DNA from 2 places in the Streptomyces sp. NBC_01166 genome. Region 2 is predicted to be linked to the other one. Evidence: predicted binding sites of a transcription regulator. Region 2 holds the regulator's gene; the other holds the start of a gene.

Region 1 (4,414 bases), 1.9 Mb from region 2:
CAGCTCGTCATCCCGATCGCGTCCGGCTCGCAGCTCACGAAGATCGACAAGGGCCTCCAGGAGCTGATCAAGCTCGGCCTCGTCGAGGACAAGCCGTACAAGATCTTCGGCGCCCAGGCCGAGGGCTGTTCCCCGGTCTCCACCGCCTTCAAGGCCGGCCACGACGTGGTGCGTCCGCAGAAGCCGAACACCATCGCCAAGTCCCTGGCGATCGGCAACCCGGCCGACGGCCCCTACGTCCTGGACATCGCCCGGCGCACCGGCGGCGCCGTGGAGGACGTGAACGACGAGCAGGTCGTCGACGCGATCAAGCTGCTGGCCCGCACCGAGGGCATCTTCGCGGAGACCGCGGGCGGGGTGACGGTCGGTGTGACGAAGAAGCTGATCGACGCCGGCCTGCTCGACCCGTCCCTCACCACCGTCGTGCTGAACACCGGCGACGGACTGAAGACGCTCGACGCGGTCGCCCCCACGACCGGCCTGTCGGCGACGATCCGGCCCAGCCTGGACGCGTTCCGCGACGCGGGCCTCGCCGCCGCCAACTGACACCCGAGACCGAAGGAAGGCACCCACATGAGCGTCAAGGTCCGTATCCCCACCATTCTCCGCACCTACACGGGCGGTCAGGCCGAGGTCCCGGCCGAGGGTGCGACCCTCTCCGAGGTCATCGCGTCCCTGGAGCAGAACCACCCGGGCATCGGCGCCCGTGTCCTGGACGACCAGGGCAAGCTGCGCCGCTTCGTCAACGTGTACGTCAACGACGACGACGTGCGCTTCGAGGGCGGCCTGGACGCGGTCACCCCGGACGGCGCGGGCGTCTCGATCATCCCGGCCGTCGCCGGAGGCTGATCTCCCCGCACGGTCACGGCCCCGACCGGCGGCCCGACCGCACAGCGTGAACGATATGGCCCCCTCCGCGAGAGAAGCGGAGGGGGCCATTCTGCATGGTTGAGCACGGTACAGTTGGGGAAGTCCCCGCCGCTGCGCATGCCGCCCGCATATGAGAATGCGCCCGGCCGCGACAAGAAGCAGCCAAAGTAAGTGAACTCCTTGTGGCATAAGTGGCCTTTGTCAGGCCCGACTTGCCCTGGAATCCTATGAATCCCCCCATTGCGTGCGGTCACCTGTGCCCAGAATTCTCGTCCGATTGACCTGTTGCAGAGGGCAGTTGGGCAGATACATTCGGCCGCGGTCGACGCGTTCCGGCGCACGCCACCCTCTCCTGTCGGAGGGTGAGTTCTGACCCGGGCCCGCGAAGTGCGGTGCTCGTGCAAGGGCCAGTAATAGGGGAGTTAGGCATGGCTCAGGGCACCGTCAAGTGGTTCAACGCGGAGAAGGGGTACGGCTTCATCGCGGTCGACGGTGGTGCGGATGTTTTCGTCCACTACAGCGCGATCCAGATGGACGGGTACCGCACCCTCGAAGAGGGTCAGCGAGTTGAATTCGAGATCTCGCAGGGCCAGAAGGGGCCGCAGGCGGACATGGTCAAGCTCGCCGTCGGCTGAGCTCGGCGCGGTCGGCCAACGACACTACTCACGCACGTGAGGCCCGTACCCCGGCCAGGGGTACGGGCCTCACGTGCGTCCTCGTCCACCCCGAAGGTTGTCCACATCCGAGGGGTGACGCCTGCGCCCACCCGTCGCCCGACCACCGCCCCTCCAGCGAGCCTTCTCCGAAGGCGCTTGCACTCGAAGGGGTCGAGTGCTAATCATTGGCGTTAGCACTCTCCAGGTGAGAGTGACAGAAAACTTGGACCGGGCCGGTGAGGCCCGCAGGCCCGGTGGGGCAAGGAACCACTGAGCACGCTGGCCGTCCGTCGCGGGCGCCACTCGGTCCGGAGAAATCCACCCCTGTCCGGGAGGACCACTTCACATGGCCAAGATCATCGCGTTCGACGAGGAGGCACGGCGCGGTCTCGAGCGCGGGATGAACCAGCTCGCCGACGCCGTCAAGGTCACCCTCGGCCCCAAGGGCCGTAACGTCGTCCTCGAGAAGAAGTGGGGCGCGCCCACGATCACCAACGATGGTGTTTCCATCGCCAAGGAGATCGAGCTCGAGGACCCGTACGAGAAGATCGGTGCGGAGCTGGTCAAGGAGGTCGCCAAGAAGACGGACGACGTCGCCGGCGACGGTACGACCACCGCCACCGTTCTCGCCCAGGCGCTCGTCCGCGAGGGCCTGCGCAACGTCGCCGCCGGTGCCAACCCGATGGCTCTGAAGCGTGGCATCGAGAAGGCCGTCGAGGCCGTCTCCGCCGCTCTGCTGGAGCAGGCGAAGGACGTGGAGACCAAGGAGCAGATCGCTTCGACGGCCTCCATCTCCGCCGCCGACACCGAGATCGGCGCCAAGATCGCCGAGGCGATGGACAAGGTCGGCAAGGAAGGCGTCATCACCGTCGAGGAGTCCCAGACCTTCGGTCTGGAGCTCGAGCTCACCGAGGGTATGCGCTTCGACAAGGGCTACATCTCGGCGTACTTCGCCACCGACATGGAGCGCATGGAGTCGTCCTTCGACGACCCGTACATCCTGATCGTCAACTCCAAGATCAGCAACGTGAAGGACCTCCTTCCGCTGCTCGAGAAGGTCATGCAGTCGGGCAAGCCCCTGCTGATCATCGCCGAGGACGTCGAGGGCGAGGCTCTGTCGACCCTGGTCGTCAACAAGATCCGTGGCACCTTCAAGTCCGTCGCCGTCAAGGCTCCGGGCTTCGGTGACCGCCGCAAGGCCATGCTCGGCGACATCGCCATCCTCACCGGTGGCACCGTCATCTCCGAGGAGGTCGGTCTCAAGCTCGAGAACGCCGGTCTCGACCTGCTCGGCACCGCCCGCAAGGTCGTCATCACCAAGGACGAGACGACCATCGTCGACGGTGGCGGCGAGAGCGACCAGGTCCAGGGTCGCGTCAAGCAGATCCGTGCCGAGATCGAGAACTCCGACTCGGACTACGACCGCGAGAAGCTCCAGGAGCGCCTCGCGAAGCTGGCCGGCGGCGTGGCCGTCATCAAGGCCGGCGCCGCCACCGAGGTGGAGCTCAAGGAGCGCAAGCACCGCATCGAGGACGCGGTGCGCAACGCCAAGGCCGCCGTCGAGGAGGGCATCGTCGCCGGTGGTGGCGTGGCTCTGCTCCAGGCCTCGGCCGTCTTCGAGAAGCTCGACCTGACCGGTGACGAGGCCACGGGCGCCAACGCCGTGAAGCTCGCGCTGGAGGCCCCGCTCAAGCAGATCGCCGTCAACGGTGGTCTCGAGGGTGGCGTCATCGTCGAGAAGGTGCGCAACCTGCCGATCGGTCACGGCCTCAACGCCGCGACCGGCGAGTACGTCGACATGATTGCCGAGGGCATCATCGACCCGGCGAAGGTCACGCGCTCCGCTCTGCAGAACGCCGCGTCCATCGCCGCGCTCTTCCTCACCACCGAGGCCGTCATCGCCGACAAGCCGGAGAAGGCCTCTGCGGCCGCTCCGGGCGGCATGCCGGGCGGTGACATGGACTTCTGATCCTCGGATCAGGAGCTCCAGGCAGTACCGCGGTATCCGTACGACGCCGGCCCCCGGGATTCGTTCCCGGGGGCCGGCGTCGTCGTCGGTGCCGCTGTGCGGTGTTCAGGTGCGGCCGGGTCAGGACCCGTCGGTGTTCGACCGGCCGAAGAACTCGATCTCGGCGATGGCCACCTGCTTGTCCGAGGACGCGGCGTGGGCCGACTCGACGGTGAAGCGCACCTTGACGGCCTCGCCGACGCGGAAGGCGCGCCGCTGGCCGCCCGAGCCCTGGTCCAGGGTCAGGTGGCGGGTCGCTTTCTTTCCGTCCTTCGTCGTGATCGTCGCCTTGATGCGCTGCGGCAGCGCGGACTTGTTGAGGTCGTCGGGGCGGATGGACACGCCCGGCGTGATGATCACGTCCAGCAGCCGGGTCGGCCGGTCGAAGCGGGCCTCGATCCACTCGCCCTCACCGGACTGGGTGACCCCCGGGCCCCACCACGTGTTGTTCACCTTGTCGAAGGCGAGCTGCGGCTTGTGGCCGGTCCAGGAGCGGGACGCCGCGAGCTCGTCGGGGGCGACCATCGCGCGCTTGGCGAAGTGGTCCCTGGTGGCCTGGATGCCGTCGGGGAGATACACCACGCCGAGAACGGCCAGGGTGACGACGACGGCGGCGGTGATCCATGTGCCGATGCGGTCGAAGGCACGGCGGACGCGAGGCCTGTCGCCGGCCCACGGGTTCTCGTGCCGGCGGGAGCCCGCGAGGCGGCGCCACCACGGGCGGGGGGCGGGCGCGCGTTCGTCGTTGTCGGCCAGCGGCATCGCGCAGCGGGCGCAGTAGTGGCGGTCGGGGCGGTTGGGGGTGGCGCACCAGGAGCAGGGCGGGCCGTTCCCGGTGTCCTGCTGGGGGCCGGGGACGCGTACCTGCGGCCGGTCGGTG
Region 2 (4,414 bases):
GTGATCACCCTGCCCTCCAGCAGGAAACCGCGCGGTTCCATCGGGAAGACCCGGTGCTTGCCGAAGCGGTCCTCCAGAGTGACCGTCGGCCCCTGAGCCGTCTTCTCGCACCGGATCACCGCCCCGCAGAAACCGGTGACAACCTCCTCGACCACCAGATCGGGCTCGGCGGGGACCTCGGGTGCGGGGGCGGACTTCTTCCACGGCGGAGTCAGATCCGGCTGGTAGCTGCGCATGGCAGCACGATAATCGGGGCCGCGTTCACGACACGCCGAACCGGACCGCCAGTTGCTCGCGCTGCGCCCGGACGAACGCCGCGTCCACCACCGCCCCGTGCCCCGGCACGTACAGCGCGTCCTCGCCGCCCAGCTCCAGCAGCCGGTCCAGCGCGGCCGGCCAGTGGGAGGGGACCGCGTCCCGGCCCGCCTGCGGTTCGCCGGACTCCTCGACCAGATCCCCGCAGAGCACCACGACGGGGGAGCCCGGCACCAGCACCACGAGGTCGTGGCCGCTGTGACCGGGGCCCACATTGGCCAGCAGCACCTGGAAGCCGCCGCCGAGGTCGAGCGTCCACTCGCCGCTCACCTGGTGCCGCGGGGCCACCAGGGCGTCCGTGGCCGCCGTGGCGTCCGCCTCGCCCATCCCGTGCCGCAGCGCGTCGGCGCGCAGCTCCTCGGCGCCCCGCCCCAGCAGCTCCGCCGTGCCGACCGCCCCGTAGACCTCCGCCCCGGAGAAGGCGGCGGTGCCCAGCACGTGGTCGAAGTGCGGATGGCTCAGTGCGATATGTGTCACCCTCCGGCCCAGCAGGGCCTCCGCCTGCGTCCGGAGCTCGACGCCCTCCCGGAGCGTCGAACCGGTGTCGTAGAGCAGCACACCGTCCGCCCCGGCCACCAGCGCGGCGGTCGCGTCCCAGACAGGGAGGCGCCGCCGTCCCGTACCGTTGCCCAACCGCTCCCAGCCGAACTCTTCCCAAGAGACGTCCATACGACGACGCTATCGGCAACGACCTGCGCGGTCCCGCGACGGCATGGCCGGTCGCCCTTGCCCCGGGCCCACCCCGCCCCCGTACACTGACCGGGGGGATTGCTGGCACTCGAACGCACAGAGTGCCAGGCAGACGCCGAAGAACCACAGCTGGAGGTGTGCGCGGTGCTCAGTGAACGCAGACTCGAAGTGCTGCGCGCCATCGTCCAGGACTATGTCGGCACCGAGGAGCCCGTCGGCTCCAAGGCGCTCACGGAGCGGCACAGCCTCGGGGTCTCCCCGGCGACTGTCCGCAACGACATGGCGGTGCTGGAGGACGAGGGCTTCATCGCCCAGCCGCACACGAGTGCGGGGCGCATTCCGACGGACAAGGGCTACCGGCTCTTCGTCGACAAACTCGCGGGCGTCAAGCCCCTGTCGTCGCCGGAGCGCAGGGCCATTCAGAATTTCCTCGACGGCGCGGTCGACCTCGACGACGTCGTGGGCCGCACGGTCCGGCTGCTCGCGCAGCTGACCAGGCAGGTCGCCGTCGTGCAGTACCCCTCGCTGACCCGGTCGACGGTCCGGCACGTGGAGCTGCTGTCGCTGGCTCCGGCCCGGCTGATGCTCGTCCTGATCACGGACACGGGCCGGGTCGAACAGCGTATGATCGACTGTCCTGCGCCGTTCGGTGACACATCACTGGCGGATCTGCGGGCCCGGCTCAACAGCCGGGTCGTCGGACGACGCTTCGCGGACGTCCCGCGACTGGTGCAGGACCTGCCGGAGTCCTTCGAGACCGAGGACCGGGGAACCGTATCGACGGTGCTCTCCGTCCTCCTCGAGACTCTGGTCGAAGAAACGGAGGAGCGGCTGATCATCGGCGGCACCTCCAATCTCACCCGTTTCGGGCACGACTTCCCTGTGATGATCCGGCCGGTGCTGGAGGCATTGGAGGAGCAGGTCGTGCTGCTGAAGCTGCTCGGTGAGGCAACGGACTCAGGCATGACCGTACGGATCGGGCACGAGAACGCCCACGAGGGCCTCAACTCCACGTCCGTCGTCGCGGTCGGCTACGGTTCGGGCGACGAGGCAGTCGCCAAACTCGGCGTGGTCGGACCGACCCGCATGGACTACCCCGGAACGATGGGAGCGGTACGCGCAGTGGCACGTTACGTCGGACAGATCCTGGCGGATTCGTAAGTGGCCACGGACTACTACGCCGTACTAGGCGTGCGCCGCGACGCATCTCAGGACGAGATCAAGAAGGCATTCCGTCGGCTCGCACGCGAGCTGCACCCGGATGTCAACCCGGATCCGAAGACCCAGGAGCGGTTCAAGGAGATCAACGCCGCTTACGAGGTGCTGTCGGACCCGCAGAAGAAGCAGGTCTACGACCTCGGTGGCGACCCGCTGTCCTCCTCGGGCGGCGGCGGTGGCGCGGGAGGGTTCGGAGCCGGCGGCTTCGGCAACTTCAGCGACATCATGGACGCGTTCTTCGGCAATGCCGCGCAACGCGGGCCCCGTTCGCGGACCCGTCGCGGCCAGGACGCCATGATCCGCCTGGAGATCGACCTCAACGAGGCGGCCTTCGGCACGACCAAGGACATCCAGGTCGACACGGCGGTCGTCTGTACGACCTGCAGTGGCGAGGGCGCCGCACCCGGCACCTCCGCGCAGACCTGTGACATGTGCCGCGGCCGCGGCGAGGTTTCCCAGGTCACGAGGTCCTTCCTCGGCCAGGTCATGACCTCGCGGCCCTGCCCGCAGTGCCAGGGCTTCGGCACGGTCGTGCCGACCCCGTGCCCCGAGTGCGCCGGTGACGGCCGCATCCGCTCGCGGCGCACCCTCACCGTGAAGATCCCCGCCGGTGTCGACAACGGCACCCGGATCCAGCTCGCGGGCGAGGGCGAGGTCGGCCCCGGCGGCGGTCCCGCCGGTGACCTCTACGTCGAGATCCACGAGGTCTCGCACGCCGTGTTCCAGCGGCGCGGCGACGATCTGCACTGCACGGTCACCATCCCGATGACGGCCGCGGCGCTCGGTACCCAGGTGCCGCTGGAGACGCTCGACGGGCTGGAGGAGATCGACATCAGGCCGGGCACCCAGTCCGGCCAGTCGGTCCCGCTGCACGGGCGCGGCATCACGCACCTGCGTGGCGGCGGGCGCGGCGACCTGATCGTGCACGTCGAGGTCATGACCCCGACGAAGATGGACCCCGAGCAGGAGCGCCTCCTGCGGGAGCTGTCCAAGCTGCGCGGCGAGGAGCGGCCCACCGGTCAGTTCCAGCCCGGCCAGCAGGGGCTCTTCTCCCGGCTGAAGGACGCCTTCAACGGCCGCTGAACCCTGTCACCGCACCGCCCGCCGGTCCCGTACCGGCGGGCGGTGCGGTGCGTGCGGCGCGCGTCCGCCGTGTGAAAGGGGCTGATTCGGCACGATCCGCGGGACGTGGCACGATGCGGGCATGTCCTTGGCGCTGACCGATCTCTGCCGGTACCCGATCGTGCAGGCCCCGATGGCGGGAGGCGTCTCCCGCCCGGAGCTGGCCGCCGCCGTCTCCGAGGCCGGAGGGCTCGGTTTTCTCGCCGCCGGCTACAAGACGGCCGACGGGATGTACAACGAGGTGAAGCAGCTCCGGCGGATGACCGGCGGAGTCTTCGGCGTCAACCTCTTCATGCCGCAGCCGCTGGTCGCCGACCCCAGCGCCGTGGAGGTCTACCGCGAGCAGCTCGCCGGTGAGGCCTCCTGGTACGAGACCCCGCTCGGCGACCCGGACTCCAGCGGCGACGACGGTTACGAGGCCAAGGTCGCGATCCTGCTGGAGGATCCGGTCCCCGTGGTCTCCTTCACCTTCGGCTGCCCCACCCGCGAGGTCCTCGACGCCTTCGCCGCCGCCGGCACGTTCACCGTCGTCACGGTCACCTCGGCCCAAGAGGCGCGCAACGCCAAGTGGGCGGGCGCCGGCGCGGTCTGCGTGCAGGGCACCGAGGCGGGCGGCCACCAGTCGACGCACCGTGACGACCCGCAGGGCGGCCTGGCCGGCACCGGGCTCCTCGCCCTGATCGCCGAGGTCCGCGAGGCCGTGCAGCTGCCGGTCGTCGCGACCGGCGGACTGATGCGCGGCTCCCAGATCATGGCCGTCCTGGCGGCCGGTGCCGACGCCGCCCAGCTCGGTACGGCGTTCCTGCCGTGCCCGGAGTCCGGAGCGCACCCGCTGCACAAGCAGGCCCTGACCAACCCGCTGTTCGTGACGACGGCCCTGACCCGGGCCTTCTCCGGCCGCCCCGCGCGTGGACTGGTCAACCGGTTCGTGCGGGAACACGGCCCGTACGCGCCCTCCGCCTACCCGCAGGTGCACCAGCTGACCAGCGGGCTGCGCAAAGCCGCGGCGAAGACCGGGGACGCCCAGGGCATGGCCCTGTGGGCGGGACAGGGCCACCGGATGGCACGC

What was found. Region 2 encodes HrcA, which represses chaperone genes, less so after heat shock. Its sites were predicted from a motif close to TTNGCACTCNGNNNNNCNGAGTGCNAA; they were not measured.
Region 1: groL (chaperonin GroEL) is a predicted target of HrcA. The motif match lies at 1,682-1,708, and genes of this name have one in related genera.

Annotation. Positions count from the first base shown of each region.
Region 1 covers NZ_CP108613.1:4,711,485-4,715,898, forward strand. The annotation lists gene thrC (threonine synthase) at 1-546, shown strand, start outside; gene OG379_RS21700 (MoaD/ThiS family protein) at 574-849, shown strand; gene OG379_RS21705 (cold-shock protein) at 1,299-1,505, shown strand; gene groL (chaperonin GroEL) at 1,873-3,495, shown strand; gene OG379_RS21715 (NADase-type glycan-binding domain-containing protein) at 3,616-4,414, opposite strand, start outside.
Region 2 covers NZ_CP108613.1:2,797,049-2,801,462, reverse strand. The annotation lists gene OG379_RS13050 (DUF3097 domain-containing protein) at 1-236, opposite strand, end outside; gene OG379_RS13045 (MBL fold metallo-hydrolase) at 262-984, opposite strand; gene hrcA (heat-inducible transcriptional repressor HrcA) at 1,150-2,166, shown strand; gene dnaJ (molecular chaperone DnaJ) at 2,167-3,306, shown strand; gene OG379_RS13030 (nitronate monooxygenase) at 3,428-4,414, shown strand, end outside.